Regions from separate parts of the Mesorhizobium sp. WSM4307 genome, predicted to be linked through region 2. Evidence: riboswitches for the same ligand, from Rfam matches in the RefSeq annotation. Region 2 holds a riboswitch; each other region holds the start of a gene.

Region 1 (4,608 bases), on a different contig from region 2:
CCGACGAATTGAGCAGCTTGTAGACAGGCGAGCCGCTCTCGCGGATCGAAGCCGTACGCGAGTTGTCAATCGAAGTTGCGGCGGGCGAAGTCACGGCGGGCTGGTTGGCGCCATTGGAACCAAAATTGTCGCTGCCCGCGAAAGCGCTGCCGGAGATGGCCAGAACGGCGGCGGCAGCAAGGATGATCTTGTTCATGTTAGTCTCCTGAATTTCTGGATTTCACGGGAACGGCCGGCATCGCCGCCATTCCCGTAAACCGGCATTACTTGCCGAAGAGGTTGCGGTCAGCGCCCTGCTGAGCAGGCAGCTGGGTGGCCGGAGCCGACTTGTCGACCGAAGCCGTGTAGGAATGGTCGGCCGCAGCGGCCGACTGGTTGGCACCGTTGGAACCGTAGTTGTCGCTGCCAGCGAAGGCGCTGCCGGAAATGGCCAGGACGGCGGCGGCAGCAAGGATGATCTTGCTCATGTTAGTCTCCTGAATTTCTCAAGGTCGGCCAGAGCGGCGGGCGAAAAGCCCGCTGTCGGCCGGGATCTGTTGTTAGTTGTTGCCGAAGAGGTTGCGATCGGCGCCCTGGGCAGGCGTCTGAGCAGCCGGCTCCGACTTGTTGGTCGAAGCGGTGTACGAGCTGTCGACAGCCGTGGCTGCGGCGGCATTCGAACCATAGTGGTCGCTACCAGCAAAGGCGCTGCCGGAAATAGCCAGAAGGGCGGCGGCAGTGAGAACAATCTTTTTCATTTTTGGTACTCCAGTATTTTTTCCGTCCGTCTAGCGGCGTGTCTTGGGATTGAAATCGCGTCGTTCGGACAGGCCCGATGTGGGAAAGCCAGTTCGCCGTTTCCAATCACGAAGTTGTTCCGTGTGGACCAAGAATCCACCACTTGAAATTGTGCCAGGGCTTCCGAGCCATGCATTTTTCTTTTTGATATCAACCACTTAGTAAACGCCAGCCGCAAGGTCACAGACTGTATCGGAGGTCCATCGTTCACACCGTCCTGCACGCACCGTCAACAGAAACGAACCGTTCGGTTCGATTTTAGAGTCTGCTAATAGTCACTTTTCGAAACCGTTAACCTCTTTTGCCCCAGTTCCGGGTCGATTTTGACAGCCGGCACAGCTATCGGCGGAGGCGATTTTCGTGACCGCTGCCCGTGACCTGATCGTTGCGCATGCGTGTCGCGCCGCATGGATACGATGTCGCTTTCATGCCGATGTCGCAAACGCTGTCGTGATTAGATCATGTCATCTCAGGTGCCGCTTCGTGACGACGGGGCGGAGAATTGGGAAGCCGGTCAAAATCCGGCGCTGCCCCCGCAACGGTGGTGGAGTTCAAGTCGCAACGGGAGACCACTGGGCAAAAGCCTGGGAAGGTGTCGCGACCGTCCGCAAGGACACTCCAGAGCCCGGAAACCAGCCCGAGATTTTTGAACTCGACTGATCGCGGTGGGCGGTCAAGAGGCGGATCGCGCGTGCCCGGCTTTCGCCGAGCTGCGTCTCATCCTTCCTCAATCACCACCAGTTCAGTCCTTGAAGTATGAGGACAGGACATGGATGCGCGCAACGATATGCTGAGGCTGTTGAATGGCCGCAGAGAGGGCTTCTCGCTCGAGCAACCCTTCTATACCGATCCCGATTTCTTCAAGCTCGACATGGAGCTGATCTGGTATCGCGACTGGCTGTTCGTCGGCCATGATTGCGAACTGCCCAAGCCCGGCAGCTTCATCACCGTACAGATCGGCGACTACCCTGTCGTGCTGGTGCGCGATCAGCAGGGCAAGATCAACGCCTTCCACAATTCCTGCCGCCACCGCGGCAGCCGCGTCTGCAACACCGACAAGGGCATGGCCGCCAAGCTGGTCTGCCCCTATCACCAATGGACCTATGAGTTGGACGGAAGGCTGCTGTTTGCCCGCCAGATGGCAGACGGCTTCGACAAAAGCCAGTTCGGCCTGAAGCCGGTCGCCTGCGAAAGCGTGGCCGGCTATATCTTCATCTGCCTGGCCAAGGAACCCGCCGACTTCGCGCCGATGCGGGCGATGATCGAACCCTATCTCAAGCCGCACCGGCTCAGCGAAGCAAAGATCGCCTTCGAGAGCACGATCGTCGAGAAGGGCAACTGGAAGCTCGTCTGGGAAAACAACCGCGAGTGCTATCATTGCGCCGGCAATCACCCGGAACTGTGCAAGACCTTCCCGGAAGCCCCGACGGTGACCGGCGTGCAAGGCGCCGACAGCGATCCGGAAATGCTGGCACACTGGGCCAAATGCGAGGCGGCCGGGCTGCCGAGCAAGTTCCGCATCGATCCGGCCGGGCAATACCGCGCCACCCGCGCGCCGCTGCTGCGCGATGCGGTCAGCTACACGATGACGGGCAAGCGGGCGGTGAAGAAGAACCTGTCCGACAGCGTCTCGGCCGACCGCATCGGCTCCTTGCTGCTCTATCACTATCCGACGACGTGGAACCACATCCTCGGCGACCATGCCGTCACCTTCCGCGTGCTGCCGATCAGCGCCACGGAAACCGCGGTGACGACCAAATGGCTGGTGCACAAGGACGCAGTCGAGGGCGTCGACTACGATCTTGCCGAACTCACCCATGTCTGGACCGAGACCAACGACCAGGATCGCCGCATCGTCGAGGAAAACGCCTTCGGCATTCTGTCGCCGGCCTATGAGCCCGGCCCCTATTCGGAGCTGCACGAGGGCGGCGTGATCCAGTTTGTCGAATGGTACGCGTCCTTCATCGGCCCACGGCTTGCCGAAGACGGCCGGCCGGCCCTGCGCAGTGTCGCCTGAGAGGTTTGGGGATGAACGCGATGACGGATCTTGGCCTCTATCGCCATCTCGATCAGATGGCGCCCTGGAACGACAGGCTGCAGGTGCTGGAAGTGATCGGCGTCAGCGACGAGGCGCCTGACGTCAAGACCTTCACCTTCCGCTCCGACAACCAGACCTGGTTCCGCTACAAGCCGGGCCAGTTCGTGACGCTGGAACTGCCGACGTCGGACGGACCGCTGATGCGCACCTATACGCTGTCGTCGTCGCCGTCACGGCCGTTCTCGATCGCGGTGACGGTGAAGGCGCAGGCCGGCAGCATCGGCACACGCTGGATGTTCGATCACCTGGTGCCCGGTTCGCACGTCAAGGCTTATGGGCCGAGCGGCGACTTTTCGCTGCACAGCCACCCGGCGGCCAAATATCTGTTCATCTCGGCCGGTTCCGGCGTGACGCCGATGATGTCGATGCTGCGTTGGCTGAACGATTGCGCGCCATGGACCGATGTCGGCTTCGTCAACTGCGCGCGGCGCGCCGAAGAGATCATCTTCCGCAAGGAACTCGAACTGCTCGGCGGCCATATGCCGGGCCTGTCGCTCGGCTTCATGATCGAGGAGCGGTCGAGCCGCGAGGGCTGGTATGGCCATATGGGCCGCATCGACGCGATCCGGCTGCCGCTGCTGGCGCCCGATTTCCGCGAACGCGAGATCTTCTGCTGCGGTCCGGATCCTTTCATGCGCGCCGTGCGCGGCATGCTTGAAGCCGCTGGCTTCGACATGACGAAATACCACCAGGAGAGCTTTGCAGCCCCCGCGGTGGAGGAAGTCCCGGCGCCGTTCGCGTCGCCCGCGGAAGACGGCGTTGCCGTTCCCATCGAGGCAACACCGATCCGCTTCGCGCTTTCGGACGTCGATGCCGAGTGCATCGCCGGCCAGACCGTGCTGCAGACGGCGCGTTCGTCGGGCGTGCGGATCCCCGCGGCCTGCGAATTCGGCCTGTGCGGAACCTGCAAGGTGAAGAAAGTCTCGGGCGCCGTCGAGATGAGCCACAATGGCGGCATCCTCGATCACGAGATCGATGACGGCTTCATCCTCGCCTGCTGCTCGAAGCCGCTTTCGGCTCTCGAAATCGAGGCGTGACAACGTCGGGCGGCCCCGCCACGGCAGCCTTGCCAAGCAGTTGCAGCTGTTTCCAAGACCCTGGCGACCTCGGTAGGGCGCGCGTCAGGATCGGCTTATAAGGCGTTCTCGTTCGGCTTCGTCACCCGCCGCAGCGTCAGATTGATCCTGCCGCCGTTCTTGAGCAGCGCCGAGGTCGAGGGATAGATGCGGTCGACGCCGTGGAAGGCGAGACGGCCCTCGCCGCCGAGCACGACGACGTCGCCGCTCTTCAGCCTGAACGATTTGGTGGCGCCGTCGCGCGTCGTCTGGCCGACCCTGAACAGGCAATCGTCGCCCAGCGAGACAGAGACGACAGGCGCCGAGAAATCGGCCTCGTCGCGGTCCTGGTGCAGGCCCATCTTCGCGTCGGCCGTGTAGAAATTGATAAGACAGGCCTCCGGCGGATTCGGATAGCTCGACACCTGCCGCCAAAGATCGAGCAGGCCCTCCGGGATCGGCGGCCATGGCTCTCCTGTCAGCGGATGCGTCGGCTGGTAGCGATAGCCGCGCTCCTTGTCGGTGACCCAGCCGAGCAGGCCGCAATTGGTCATGCGCACGCTCATCTCCTTGCCGGTGCGCGGCATGGCAGGGACGAACAGCGGGGCCTGCTGGACGATGCCTCTCACCTCTTCGACCAGCGCCTCCTGAACAGCGCGGGAGAGATGGGCCGGCATG
Region 2 (4,608 bases):
TGCCGCTGCTGATCCGCCGCTTTGCCCGGCGCTGGGTCTACACCGCAGGCGCCTGCCTGCTCGCCATCGGCTCGCTGTTCTTCGTCACCCACACGCTGGCCGGGCAATTGGCCGGGATGCTGTGCCGTGTCATGGGGGCCAGCGCGCTTTCGATCACGCTCAACCTCTACATCATGGACCACATCCGCAAGACCGACTTCATGCAGGCCGAATCGCTGCGCATGGCGTGGTCGATGTTTGCCTGGACCGGTGGGCCGACACTCGGCATCTTCCTCTACACGCGCTTCGGTATCTATGCCGCGCATGGTGCGGTGGCGGTGTTCGCGCTAGCGCTCTTGGCGCTGTTCTGGACCTATCGGCTGGGCGACAATCCGTCGATCCGGCCCGGCAAGACACGGCCGGCCAATCCGCTCGCCAATATCGGCCGCTTCGTCGCGCAGCCCAGATTGAGGCTTGCCTGGCTGATCGCCTTCGGCCGCTCCTGCTTCTGGACGACGTTCTTCGTCTATGGGCCGCTGTTCATGGTGATCACCGGCGAGGGCAAGCTGGCCGGCGGCCTGCTGGTTTCGGCGGGCAACGCATTGCTCTTCATGGCGATCTTCTGGGGCAAGGCCGGAAAACGCTTTGGCGGCCGGCGCACCATGACATTCGCTTATTTCGCCATGTCGGCGATGCTTTTGGCGGCAGGCACGGTCGGAGAGAGCGTCCCGCTGCTCACCGGCGCGTTCCTGCTGTGCGGCGCCTTCTTCACCATAGCGCTCGACGCGCTGGGCTCGACCGCCTTCATGCGTTCGGTGCGCTCCTATGAACGGGCGCAGATGGCGGCGGTCTACCGCACCTATCTCGATTTTTCCGAACTGACGCCGCCGCTGGTCTATTCGGTGGTGCTCGCCTTCTTCGGGCTGGGCTCGGTGTTCGTCACGCTTGGTCTGCTCGCGGCGGTTTGCGGTTTTGTCACGTGGCGATACCTGCCGAAGTCACTGTGAGGATCACGGCTTTGGTGCAAGCGCCGCATGACGCTCGCGCACCCAGTTGTGGAAACGGTGCAGGTCATACTCCTCGGGCATGAGCACGCCGGCATGGTGGCGCATCGAGCGCAGGCCCCTCTGGTTGACCTCGCAGATGGCGGCGTCCTCTTCCAGCACCTGTGTGCCGAAGGCGACGATGTTGTCGATGTCGGTCGCGGCCAGCGCCTCGGGCGCGAACAGCCATTCGGCGATAAGCTCCGTCTGTTCGGGACCGAGCGGCACCAGGCGTACCGTCCTGACATAGTCGACATGGCCGACGATGAACATTGAGGGCAGGCTGGTGGCGTAGGTCTGGCCGGCGACGCGTTCGGCCGGCGTCAACCCGGAGAAGACCGGCCCGTGCGTCTTGCCGTCGCGCGACCAGGTCTCGGCGCCGGCACGCAGGCCTCCGGAAAACTCCGGCGCGTCATTGTCGGCGTGGCGCGTCCATTCGGGATCGTCGTGCCGGCTCATCAGACCTCGGCCATAGATTGGCACCAGGCGCGACAGGTCCTTGTGGATGCCCGGGCAGTGCAGGCACTCGTTGAAGTTCTCCCAAAAGATCTTCCAGTTGCAGTGCATCACCTTGCGCAGCACATGGCCCGATACCAGCGTTTCCAGCGGCCAGTTGCCGAGATTGCCGGAGGCAGGATCGAAGGATGCCTGCGCGGAGTCCGCCGCACCCTCCTGCAGATTGATGAACACGAAGCCGCGCCACACCGAGAGCGCGACGCGGTAGAGCGGATGGTCGGCCTTGTCGAAGCCGTCCGGCAACGATTTCGACGGCACGCGCACGAGGTCGCCGCGCAGCGAATAGGACCAGGCATGATAGGGGCAGGTGATCAGCCGCGCCTTCAGCCGGCCCTCGCTCTCCTGGCAAAGCTGCGAACCGCGATGCCGGCAGGTGTTGTGGAAGGCGCGCAGGGCGCCGGTGTCGTCGCGCAGCACGATGATGTCCTGCGTGCCGATGCGAAACCTGCGGAAGGCCAGCGGCTGGGCCAGATCGGCCTCGCGGCAGACGAGCAGCCAGTTTTTGTACCAGATGGCGTCGAGGTCGCGCTGGTAGCTCTCACCGTCCCAATAGGCCGACGAGGGCAGGGTCGGCTCGGCCTGGGTCAGGCCATTGTAAGGGGCGCGCTCACCGGCAATGGGCTGCATGGCTGGCTTCCTGTGAAGCGGCCAGCCGACACCCGGTCAGGAGAATTGTCAATTGTCGTGCCTGGAGACGGCATGGCGCAATCGCGCTGTTTGCCGGCGGAATTTGGTTTGCCGCGTGTCGCGATTTTCCCTATAGTCATGCAGTCGTCGGTTCCGTTTTGGAGCCAAGAGGGAATGCGGTGCGGGCGAAATTCTTGCCCAATGCCGTGGCTGCCCCCGCAACTGTGTGCGGTAGTCCTCTCCATATGCCACTGAAGATTCGTCTTCGGGAAGGTGGGGAAGGGCGCTGATCCGTGAGCCAGGAGACCTGCCGACGACGGCAAAACTGACAGGCCCTCGGGTGGAGGGTGAAAGGACAAGATATGAACACCGCTTCCGTCTCCCTCGGCGCCTCCGTCTCCTCGCAGTCGCGCTTCATGCAGCTGGCGCTCGCCGCGCTGCTCGGCACGTTCATCATCGGCTTTGTCGGGTTCTCGCATATCGATGCGGTCCACAATGCCGCGCACGACTATCGCCATTCGATGGCTTTTCCCTGCCACTGACGAGGATCTGACATCATGAATCTGTTTCGCAACGTCGTGTTTATCGCGGCGATCGCAGGGCTCGTGGCCGGCGTCGTTCTCGCCTGCTTGCAGACCTATGCGACCGTGCCGCTCATCCTGAAGGCGGAAGTCTACGAACAGGCCGGTGGCGGCCATCAACATGAGCATGCCGCGGCGCCCGCCGCTGCGGACACCAATGCCATGAGCACCCCGGCACCTGCGGGAAATGCCATGAGCACCGCAGCACCCGCACCGGCTGACGCAGCCGCGCCGGCGGAGGACGAAGGCTGGGCGCCGGCCGACGGCTTCGAGCGCTTCGCCTTCAGCGTGCTGGCCAATATCGTCACCGGCATCGGTTTCGCGCTGGTCCTGGTGGCGGTTTCCGAATTCGCCGGCGGCATCGGCAACTGGCGCCAGGGCGTATTCTGGGGTCTGGCTGGTTTTGCCGCGTTCACGCTCGCCCCGGGCCTCAGCCTGCCGCCGGAACTACCGGCGATGCCGGTGGCCGACCTCACCCAACGCCAGATCTGGTGGTGGGCGACGGTGGCGGCGACAGCGGCTGGCCTGGGTCTTCTCGCCTTCCGCAAATCGTTGCCGCTGGCGATCCTTGCGGTGGTCCTGATCGTGGCGCCGCATATCGTCGGTGCGCCGCAGCCGGACAGCTTCATAACGTCGATCCCCGAAGGCCTGCATCACCAGTTCGTGGTGGCGGTAACGCTGACCAATCTGGTGTTCTGGCTGGTGCTCGGCGCGGTTGTCGGCGTGGTACGCGGACGCTTCACCGGCACGGCGACCAGCCTGCGCGACAGCTTTGCCTGATCGCAGTTTGACCTTCATCATCGGCGGTGCGCGCTCCGGCAAGAGCGCTCATGCCGAAACCCTGGCGACGGCGCTGCCGCCGCCATGGGCCTATATCGCCACCGCTGAAGCCTATGACGACGAAATGCGCGAGCGCATCGCGTTGCATCGGTCGCGGCGCGGTGAGGGGTGGGCGACCATCGATGCGCCGCTCGATCTCGCTGGCGCGCTCGAAGCGCTACCCGACAACCAGCCGGTGCTTGTCGATTGTCTGACGCTGTGGCTGACCAATCATATGCTGGCCGACCATGATCTGGACGCAGAATGCCGGCGGCTCGCCGACGTGCTGTCGCGGCCGCGCGGATCGTGGTTCGTGGTCTCCAACGAAGTCGGGCAAGGTATCGTGCCGGACAATGCGCTGGCACGCCGCTTCAGAGACGCGGCCGGCCGGCTCAACCAGCAGGTCGCGGCAATTTCCGATACGGTGCTATTGATGGTGGCCGGGCTGCCGCTCAAGGTGAAATAATGACCGATATCGACGCAAAAGACGAGGAACGCCACCGCGCCAAGATGGCCAAGCGCAAGGCGGTGCAGGATGCCGAGGTGGCGGAAAAGACGGTCGAGAAGGGGCTGCTGATCGTCAACACTGGACCCGGCAAGGGCAAGACCACCGCCGCCTTCGGGCTGGCGCTGCGCATGCTCGGCTATGGCAAGCGCGTCGGCGTCGTGCAGTTCATCAAGGGCAAATGGCACACCGGCGAGAAGGATGCGTTTGCCGCCTTCGGCGACCGCGTCGTCTGGCACGCGATGGGCGAGGGCTTTACCTGGGAGACGCAGGATCTGAAGCGCGATATCGCTGCCGCCGAGGCTGCCTGGACCAAGGCGCTGGAGTTGATCGCCGATCCCTCGATCAGCCTTGTCGTGCTTGACGAACTCAACATCGCGCTGCGCTATGATTATCTCGATCTCGACAAGGTGGTTGCCGAGCTTAAGGCACGCCGCAAGGGACTGCATGTCGTCGTCACCGGCCGCAACGCCAAGCCGGCACTGGTCGAAGCGGCCGATCTGGTCACCGAGATGGGCGTGACAAAGCATCACTTTTC
Region 3 (4,608 bases), on a different contig from region 2:
ATGTTGAGATCATGGATGACGGCGCGCTTGGGTGGCGCGTCGAAGGTCAGCGGCTTGCCGCAGCTGTCGACGGTGACCGGGAAGGCGAAGGCTGCCGGGGCCAGCAGCAAGAAGACGAGCGACAGGGCGAGGCGTTTCACGGATTTTGCTCCTTGGCTGAACAGTGTCGGATGAGGGATGGGCTCGATCAGGATGGCGGCGCGGCGCGGTTCGGAACATCGAACACCGTGAGTTCGCGGTCTTCGGTCGGATGGCGCAGGCGAAACACGTCGACGCCGAAAATCTCGCGGATCAGCTTTTGCGTCAGCGCTTCGCCGGGTGCCGCCAGCGCATGCAGCCGCGCCTCGCTCATCACCGCGACCCTGGTGGCGAAGGGCGCCACCAGGGCCAGATCGTGCAGCACCGCGATCACCGTCATGCCGAAGCCGGCTACGAGCTCGAGCAGCTCGCCGCGGGCGCGCGGATCGAGATGGTTGGTCGGCTCGTCGAGGAACAGCACTTTCGGTTGCTGCGCGATGGCGCGCGCCAGTTGGGCGCGCTGGCGCTCGCCGCCCGACAGCGAGCCGATGGTGCGGCCAAGCAGCGGCAACAGGCCGGTCCGGCGCAACGCGTCGACGACGATGTCGCGCTCCTCGCTCCTGCGTCTCAGGCCGGCATGCGGGACGCGGCCGAGCTCGACATAGTCGATCACCGCCAGCCGCGGGTCCGGCTGGTCGGTCTGGCCGACGACGGCGATATGCAGGGCCCGCTCGGCGGTCGCGATACGGTCCAGGCGGCGCCCGCCAAGCTTCACCTCGCCCGCACTTGGCCTGAGCATGCCCGACAGCATGCGCAGCAGCGTGGTCTTGCCGGCGCCATTGGGGCCGATGATGGCAAGGCGATCGCCCGAGGCCACCGACAGGCTGAAGGCGTGGACCAGATGCCGGCCATTGACCATGGCGCTGAGGTCGCGCGCTTCGAGGAGTGGCATTGTCATCGGCTGTTGCCCGGAAACTTGGCCGGCCCGGGAATGCGGGCCAGTGTCTTGCCGGCCAGTCGCGGCGGACGTTGTCCGGAATTGCACCAGCCGTCGGCGAGCGAGGCGTAAAGTCGGGCAAATCGCAGGAGATCGCCGGCGTCGGCCTCGGCGTCGATGGAGCCGAAGAGATAGGAGGCCTTGCCCGGCGCCTGGAAGGCCACCGTCAGCGGCCGCGCGCAGCCCGCCATGCATTCGACGCCTTCGACCGTGAAGCCATGCGCCACGGCGGGTTCATGGCAGGCTGCGAGCCGGGAGCGCAAATCCACGCACAGGCTTTCGCCCGACCTGATGCCGGTCGGAACGTCGCGGCAAAGCGTGCACACGATGATACGATGATCGATGGCGCCGTCCAACTTTCCGTCACTTTCAAAACTGGCGACGGAAGGATGTTGGCGAGCCGGCCGACAAGACCGACGTCCACGCCTCCTCCCGGCACACCCCGTCCGGTCAACTCAGTTGATGGCAGGTCTCCTGGCTCGCGGGTCTCGGCGCAATCCAGCCTTCCCAGCCTTGCCGGCCAGTGGCATGTCGGATCTTGCTCACCGCTTACAGTTGCGGGGGCAGCCACGGCCTCGACCTTTTGAGGTCTCACCGTGTTCCCTTTTCACCCCTTGCCTTTCGGCGCGGGGGCCATCACGCACCCACCGTAGATTTCCGTCGATCGCATCGCAATGAGTTTTTTGCGACGCCGTCGCCACATGCTCCATATGTAATAACATTACGTTTGAAGCGATGTTTCGCGGCGATGTCAACCCCTGTCGTCGCGCAATGCGGCTTCGGCGCGGCTGCGGTTTTCAGCCGCGAGCGGTCACCAGGCAGGAGGCATGACACCTGGCCGCGGTCGCCGAGGAACCGGCCTATAGCTTTCTGAAAAAGCCTGACAGAATATTCGGACCCGCTTCGCCCGGCCGCAGTCTGATCTCGTCTTCAAAGCAATTCAGCGTCACGCATTCGAAGCCGTAATGCTCGAGGAGCGCCACCAGCGAGTCACGGTCGAAATGGTGCAGGTGCTCGTTAGGCAGACGCATGCGCCACGTCCGAAACCACGCTTCGCCGTCGGCGCCGAGTTCACGCCAGCGGCAGTAAGGGACGGCGATGGCCAGGTGGCGGCTCTGAAGGCGGGCGAGGAAACCCAGATCCGGAATGTGCTCGAGCACGTCGAACATGGCGACGAGATCCCACGAGCCGGCGAGCGCCTCGTCCCAATCGACAAAGCGGACGCCCTCGGGCAGCGGAAATCTGGTGATGTCGCAGCCGGCACAGTCGGCAACCCCGGTAATTTTGGCGGCCTCGACAAAGGTGCCGGTGCCATAACCAATCTCCAGCACGGATCGAGGTATCTCACCGGTGACCCCCAGCACCCAGCCAAGCCGCTGATAGCCGAGCTTGATGGTCCGGTCGCTCAGATCCTCGTAATAGGAAATGTACTGCTTGTCGTATTTGATCGGCGTGACGTCGATCTGGTGAATCACGCCAAACCGGTCGGCCTCGTAATTATCCAGCATTCGCGCCCCCTTGGGATTACGGATCCTTACATGACGGGGCTAAACGCAAAGTAAGCGACTGGGGTGGCGGGCCGAAGCTGGCACGAGCACGACCAGATCTAGCAATAGCAAAAAAGCAAGGCCCCGCGCGGGGCCCTGCTGTCTCAACCTCAGCGCCGAGCGCTAATCGCCCTTCACTTCCCCATCAGCTGCTTGGCATTCTCCGCCGTGATCGCCGTCGTCTCGACCGTTACCGTCGGCTCCACCGAGGTCGAGCAGTCGAGCAGGATCTTCTTCGACATCTCGATCGCTTCCTTCGCACCCGTCGGGTAGGTGAAGGTTGCCGCCCAGTCGCCCTTGGCGACGGCCTCGATGCCGCCGGCCGGTCCAGGCAGGCCGTCGGTGCCGATGATCTTGACGTCCTTGCCGGCTCCCTTGGCGGCAAGCAGCGCGCCGGCCGCCATCATGTCGTTGGAGGCATAGAGCACCTTGATGTCGGGATGCGCCTGCAGCATGGCGGCAAAGGCGGTCTGGGCTTTGTCCGGCACCCAGTCGGCGGCCTGCTCGGCGACGACCTGGATCTTGGCATTCCCCTTGACGCCGTCCTTGAAGCCGTTCAGCCGCTCCACCGCCGGCGTCGAGCTCGGCAAGCCTTCCAGCACCGCCGCCTCGCCGCCATCCGGCAGCAAGGTCTTGGCGGTGTATTTGCCGGCCTCGAGCGCAATCTTGTAATTGTCGCCGCCGATGAAGGCGGTGTAGTCCTTGCCGGGATCGCCGACCGTCTTGCGGTCGAGCTCGATGACCGGGATGCCGGCATCCATGGCGCGCTTCACCGCCGGCGTCAGCGGTGCCGCCTCGAAGGGCGAGATCAGCAGCAGATCGACTTTCTGGGTGATGAAATTGTCGACCTGCGAGGTCTGCGTGTTGACGTTGCCGGCGCCGTCGGCGATCTGCAGAGTGAAGCCCGGCACGGCCTTGGCCGCCGCCGTCAGTTCGTCATTGACATGCTGGCGATAGGGTTCGGCGTTGTTGGCCTGCGAGAAGCCGATGATGAACTGGCCGTCCTTGGCGCAGGCCTTGACCATCGGGTCGGCGGCCTGGGCGGCTCCTGCAATGCACAGGCCCGCGCCTGCCAGAAGCACGGCATGAAGCGTGTTCCTCGTTCCTTGTCTTGTGGTTTTCATACTCGCTCTCCTCCTCGTCGGGCCGGGGGGCCAGACCTTGGTTTGACTTCGACTTTGTTGCCGCCTTCCTCCTAACGACCCAACCCCTCGCGGCGGCGAACGAGGGATTGAAGCACCGCCGCCAGCACGATGATCGCGGCGGTCGCGAGCAACTGCATGGCGGGCGTGATGTTGTTCAGCTGCAGGATGTTGGCGAGCGCGCCGAGCATGATGGTGCCGGCAACGGTGCCGACCATCGAGCCGGCGCCGCCAAACAGGCTTGTGCCGCCGATGACCACGGCGGCGATCGCGGTGAGCTCGTAGCCCATGCCGTCATTGGCGCTGCCGAAATTGAACTGGCCGGCATGGACGATGCCGGCAAGGGCCGAGGCAAAACCGGTGATGGCATAGACCGAGATCTTCACCATCGAAACGGGCACGCCCGAAATTCGCGCCGCGCGCTCATTGCCGCCAACGGCAAAGACATAGCGGCCGAAGCGCGTCGTGTTGAGCACGATCGTTGCGATCGCGGCAAAGACGATAAAGACGATGGTGGCGACCGGCACGGTGTTGTTGAACAACCGCTCGCCGAGGATCGCGAACACCGGCGGTGCCAGGCCCGGTCCGTCGCCATAGGAAATGTTGATGTACTGGTTACCCGAGACGACCAGCGCCAGGCCGCGCGCCGCCTGCAGGCCGGCGAGCGTGACGATGAACGGCTCCAGCCGGAAGCGGGTGGAGATGGTGCCCTGGATGGCGCCGAAGACGATGCCCATGATAAGCACGGCGAGGATGGTGGGAATGAGCCCGAAGCCACCCGAGATCATCATCGATGCGGTGACGACGCTGGACAGCCCGAGCACCGCGCCAACCGACAGGTCGATGCCGGCGGTGATGATGACGAAAGTCATGCCGATGGCGATGATTCCGGTCTCCGAGACGG
Region 4 (4,608 bases), on a different contig from region 2:
ATCTGACCGCGCTGCAGGGGGAAGGGGTGGTCGTCCCGGGCGTCGACCCCGAGACCGCCGCGCGGCTGATCAACGGGGCGAGCAGCCAGGCGGCGCAGCGGATCGCTAATTCGAACGACCCCGAAGCGACGTCGAAGATCGTGGTTGCGGCGTTCAAGCAATTGCTCGAGGGACTGCTCAGAAAACCAGCGTCGAAACAGAGCTAAATCCCCGTTGCGCACCGCTGTCCACCGCTCATGATTGACAATCCTCGGGGTGAGCGCATCCTTCCCAGCCATCTCTGAGGGGAGATTCGGGCATGTGGGATTTCGATATCGGCAGGTCGGTGTCCATCATGATGCGGACCTGGCCTTTCATTGTCTTTCGCATGATCGTCTATTTCGGCATCACGCTTGCCTATATCGTGGCGACCGGCACCGGTGCATCGGTCGGCTATGGCGTCGGCCATATCTCCACGGATCCCGACGGGCCGATGTCCTTTGCCCTGTGGGGCGGCGTGGTCGGCTTCGGCGTGGTTTCGATCGCCGTCTATTGGATCCGCGAATATATCCTCTACGTCGTCAAGGCCGGCCATATCGCCGTGATGGTCCATCTGATCGACGGCCGGGATGTCCCCGACGGCCAGAACCAGATCGCCTATGCCAGGCAGGTCGTGACCGAGCGTTTCGCCGAGGCCAACATCCTTTTCGTCGTCGACCAGCTGGTCAAGGGCGCCATCCGCGCCATCACCGGCCTGCTCGGCGGCATCGCTGCTTTCCTGCCCATTCCGGGCCTGAGCGGTCTGGTCTCCTTCATCAACACGGTGATCCGCCTGTCGCTCACCTATGTCGACGAGATCATCCTCGGCTACAACATCCGCATCAACTCGTCCTCACCCTTCGAGACGGCGCGGCAAGGCGTCGTGCTCTACGCCCAGAACGGCAAGACCATGGTCAAGAACGCCGTCTGGCTGGCGGTCATCATGTGGGGCGTGTCTTTCGTCATCTTCCTGCTGATGCTGGCTCCGGCCAGCGCCGTTCTCTTCATCATGCCCGGACAACTCGCCGGCTGGGCCTTCGTGCTTGCCATCGTCTTTGCCTGGGCCTTCAAGGCGGCCTTCATCGAGCCCTTCGCCATCGCTTGCCTGATGCAGGTCTATTTCAAGACCATCGCCGGCCAGGTGCCCGATCCGGCCTGGGATATCAGGCTGGCCGAGGCGTCGTCGAAGTTCAGGGAGCTGAAGGACAAGGCGCTGGCCTCCTTTGGTGGCTCGCGCTGGGGCACGGCCGGCGCGACGAACTGATCGGCTGGGCAGGTCGTCGCCGGCGCGACATCGGAGGCGTTGAGGCGGGCCACGGTCGATTTCAGTGGCGCCTCGCCTTGCCCGCAAAAAGTCTCGCTCATGATCAGGTCGGGCAGCGGCAGCCGCCGGCCCCAGCCATGCGTTTCCAGGTCTGGTTTGGATGCGAACTCGGAAACCCGGCCGACGCAGAGATAGGCGACGGGCGTCACATGCTCGGGAATGGCCAGCAGGCTCTTCAACGCTTGCGGCTCGATGATGCTGACCCAGCCGACGCCGACGCCTTCGGCACGCGCGGCCAGCCAGAAATTCTGCACCGCGCAGACCGTGCTGTAGAGATCCATTTCCGGATTGTGCCAGCGGCCCAGTGGCGAGCCTTGCGAGCGCCGACGGTCACAGGTGATGCAGATGTTGAGGGCGCTTTCGCAGATACCTTCGAGCTTCAGCTTGCGGTAGAGCGCCTGTCGTTCCCCCTCGATTTCAGGCAGTTCCTGTTCGCGCGCGGCCAGGAACAGGTCGCGCACCTCTGCCCGTCGCGCGGCGTCGCGGATGACGATGAAATTCCATGGCTGCATAAAGCCGACCGATGGCGCGTGATGGGCGGCAAGCAGAAGCCGCGCCAACACCTCGTCGTCGAGCGCGTCGGGCAGGAAATGGCTGCGCACGTCGCGCCGCGTGAACATGGCGCGATAGACCGCGTCGCGCGCCGTCTGGTCAAATCCGTCGCCCACAGGAGCGGTCATGTGTTCCGGCATCGCTCGTCCCCTTGCGATTGCAATAGCTCCACACCGTCAGAGCGCACTTTGTGCATCCAACTGGACGCACGTTGCTCCGATGCCAGCCGCCTGACCATGCGGATGACGATGGCTGCCAGGCCGGTCTTCTGGCTCGGGATCAACCCGCGTCCGGTGCCTTCCCGTCATCGACAGTGGCATTTACCGGCGCGGTCCCCCTCACAGCGTTGGGCACGCCACGGAATTCAACCGTGTTCCCGATTCTCCCGCTTGCGGCGAGCACCAGGCAGTGGCGCGACCTTACGCCGAAGCCTCGGCCGCGCCAATCCCCGCAGCGGCGCCAATGGACGCAGGCGCGATTTTCCCCAGTGATCGAGCCGCAATGCATGGCCATCGCGGCGCCGGGGCACTAGATAGGGAGCATGACAACCCGTCTCTACACGCACCCGATCTTCCTCGAACACATCACGCCGCCCGGCCACCCCGAGCGGCCGGACCGCTTGCGCGCCATCGAGCGCGTGCTCGACGACGAGGCTTTTGCCGCGCTCGATCGTGCCAAGGCGCCGGAGGGCGACGAGGCCACCATCCTCTACGCGCACCCCGCCGATTTCGTCGCCCGTGTGCGTGCCGCCATTCCCGAGGAGGGTATTGCCCGCATCGATGCCGACACCACCGCCAGCCCGAAGAGCTGGCAGGCGGTGATCGCCGCGATCGGCGCCGCCAACGCCGCCGTCGACGACGTCTTTGCAGGCCGCGCCGACAATGTCTTCGTCGCCGCAAGGCCGCCCGGCCACCATGCCGAAAAGACCACCGCGATGGGCTTCTGCTTCTTCAACACGGCGGCGATCGCCGCGCGCTATGCGCAGAAGAAGCATGGCGCCGAGCGCGTCGCCGTCGTCGACTGGGATGTGCATCACGGCAACGGCACGCAGGACATTTTCTGGGACGATCCCTCGGTTCTCTATTGCTCGACGCACCAGATGCCGCTTTATCCCGGCACTGGCGCGAAGACCGAGACCGGCGCCGGCAACATCGTCAACGCGCCCTTGGCGCCGCAGACCGGCAGCGAGGTGTTTCGCGATGCCTTCCTGTCGCGGGTGCTGCCGTCGCTCGACAATTTCGCGCCTGACCTGATCATCATCTCGGCCGGTTTCGACGCGCATCACCGCGATCCGCTGGCCGAGATCAACCTGACCGAGGACGATTTCGACTGGGCGACCGGCCAGCTGATGCAGCGCGCCGCGCGCCACAGCGGCAACCGGCTCGTCAGCCTGCTTGAGGGCGGTTACGATCTGCAGGGACTGGCATTTTCGGTCGCCGCCCATGTCGGGCGACTGATGAAAGGATGAATGATGGCTGGTGAAACCAACGAAGACGTCAAGGCGATGAGCTTCGAGCAGGCACTCGACGCGCTGGAGAAGATCGTCGATGATCTGGAGCGTGGCGACGTGCCGCTCGACCAGTCGATCAAGATCTACGAGCGCGGCGAGGCGCTGAAGGCGCATTGCGACCGGCTGCTGAAGGCCGCCGAGGACAAGGTCGAGAAGATCAGGCTGTCGCGCGACGGCAAGCCGGTCGGAACAGAACCGCTCGACGCGGACTGAGGCACGGAGCAGCCTTTCCGGTTTTTGGACACGATCATGGTTGAGAATTAAGCTCGTCCCGATTGAAACGGCTCCAGGACAAAAGGAGATACGGAAGCGATGTGCAGAAACATCAAGACCCTGTTCAATTTTGACCCGCCCGCAACCAATGACGAAGTGCGCGACGCAGCCCTTCAGTTCGTCCGCAAGCTGAGCGGAACGACACGACCGTCGAAACAGAACCAGCATGCGTTCGATCATGCGGTCGAAGCCATCGCGGCATCGGCGCGTGAACTCCTCGATTCGCTTGAAACCAACCAGCATCCGCGCAATCGCGAAGAGGTGGCGGCCAAACTGCGGGCAAAGGCGGCGATCCGCTTTGCCTGATGCCGCCAAGGGGCCCTCGACCGCTGACAAGGAGAGTCCATGAGCTTCTTTCCCGGGAAAGACCCTGAAGCCGGCGACGCCTTTGCCAGCGACCAGATCGAGTTGATGGTCATCCCGAACGCCAAGGACATTGGCGGCTTCGAGGTGCGTCGCGCGCTGCCGACCGCCAGGCGGCGGCTGGTCGGGCCGTTCATTTTCTTCGATCGCATGGGTCCGGCGATCCTGCGGGCAGGCCAGGCTCTCGATGTCCGTCCTCACCCGCATATCGGCCTGTCGACGGTGACGTATCTGTTCGACGGCAGGATCAGGCATCGGGATTCGCTGGGCACCGAAATGGTGATCCAGCCCGGCGACGTGAATTTGATGACCGCCGGCCGCGGCATCGTGCATTCCGAGCGCACGCCGGAGGAATTGCGCGGCGCGCCGATGTCGATCTCAGGCCTGCAGACATGGCTCGCCTTGCCCGATGGCAAGGAGGAAGTGGCGCCGGTGTTTGAGAACACCGCTGCCTTGCGGCTGCCCGAGATCGATGCCGAAGGCGTCCGCGGCCGCATCGTCATCGGCGATTTCCAGGGGCAGCGCTCCCCGGTAAGGGCCGATTCCGAGACACTTTACGCCGACCTTA

Evidence for each region. Region 2 has a riboswitch for cobalamin ahead of FJV83_RS11940 (CbtB domain-containing protein). Riboswitches for the same ligand answer to the same signal wherever they lie in the genome.
Region 1: it holds a riboswitch for cobalamin, as region 2 does, so the genes downstream of both, FJV83_RS12825 (aromatic ring-hydroxylating dioxygenase subunit alpha) here and FJV83_RS11940 (CbtB domain-containing protein) in region 2, are expected to answer to the same signal.
Region 3: it holds a riboswitch for cobalamin, as region 2 does, so the genes downstream of both, FJV83_RS05035 (DUF1636 family protein) here and FJV83_RS11940 (CbtB domain-containing protein) in region 2, are expected to answer to the same signal.
Region 4: it holds a riboswitch for cobalamin, as region 2 does, so the genes downstream of both, bluB (5,6-dimethylbenzimidazole synthase) here and FJV83_RS11940 (CbtB domain-containing protein) in region 2, are expected to answer to the same signal.

The regions. Positions count from the first base shown of each region.
Region 1 is NZ_VFTB01000005.1:20,293-24,900, reverse strand. Features, by position in the region: gene FJV83_RS12840 (DUF680 domain-containing protein) at 1-196, opposite strand, end outside; gene FJV83_RS12835 (DUF680 domain-containing protein) at 264-467, opposite strand; gene FJV83_RS12830 (DUF680 domain-containing protein) at 540-737, opposite strand; cobalamin riboswitch at 1,232-1,433, shown strand; gene FJV83_RS12825 (aromatic ring-hydroxylating dioxygenase subunit alpha) at 1,547-2,794, shown strand; gene FJV83_RS12820 (hybrid-cluster NAD(P)-dependent oxidoreductase) at 2,815-3,912, shown strand; gene FJV83_RS12815 (alpha-ketoglutarate-dependent dioxygenase AlkB) at 4,008-4,608, opposite strand, start outside.
Region 2 is NZ_VFTB01000004.1:394,288-398,895, forward strand. Features, by position in the region: gene FJV83_RS11930 (MFS transporter) at 1-986, shown strand, start outside; gene FJV83_RS11935 (aromatic ring-hydroxylating dioxygenase subunit alpha) at 990-2,165, opposite strand; cobalamin riboswitch at 2,297-2,495, shown strand; gene FJV83_RS11940 (CbtB domain-containing protein) at 2,528-2,707, shown strand; gene FJV83_RS11945 (CbtA family protein) at 2,723-3,526, shown strand; gene cobU (bifunctional adenosylcobinamide kinase/adenosylcobinamide-phosphate guanylyltransferase) at 3,519-4,031, shown strand; gene cobO (cob(I)yrinic acid a,c-diamide adenosyltransferase) at 4,031-4,608, shown strand, end outside.
Region 3 is NZ_VFTB01000002.1:283,169-287,776, reverse strand. Features, by position in the region: gene FJV83_RS05045 (ABC transporter substrate-binding protein) at 1-140, opposite strand, end outside; gene FJV83_RS05040 (ABC transporter ATP-binding protein) at 188-976, opposite strand; gene FJV83_RS05035 (DUF1636 family protein) at 973-1,371, opposite strand; cobalamin riboswitch at 1,462-1,668, opposite strand; gene FJV83_RS05030 (class I SAM-dependent methyltransferase) at 1,876-2,523, opposite strand; gene FJV83_RS05025 (substrate-binding domain-containing protein) at 2,697-3,686, opposite strand; gene FJV83_RS05020 (ABC transporter permease) at 3,758-4,608, opposite strand, start outside.
Region 4 is NZ_VFTB01000001.1:652,363-656,970, forward strand. Features, by position in the region: gene FJV83_RS03010 (TetR/AcrR family transcriptional regulator) at 1-206, shown strand, start outside; gene FJV83_RS03015 (hypothetical protein) at 299-1,282, shown strand; partial or broken gene bluB (5,6-dimethylbenzimidazole synthase) at 1,456-2,034, opposite strand; cobalamin riboswitch at 2,135-2,315, opposite strand; gene FJV83_RS03025 (histone deacetylase family protein) at 2,436-3,362, shown strand; gene FJV83_RS03030 (exodeoxyribonuclease VII small subunit) at 3,366-3,617, shown strand; gene FJV83_RS03035 (DUF2277 domain-containing protein) at 3,717-3,983, shown strand; gene FJV83_RS03040 (pirin family protein) at 4,023-4,608, shown strand, end outside.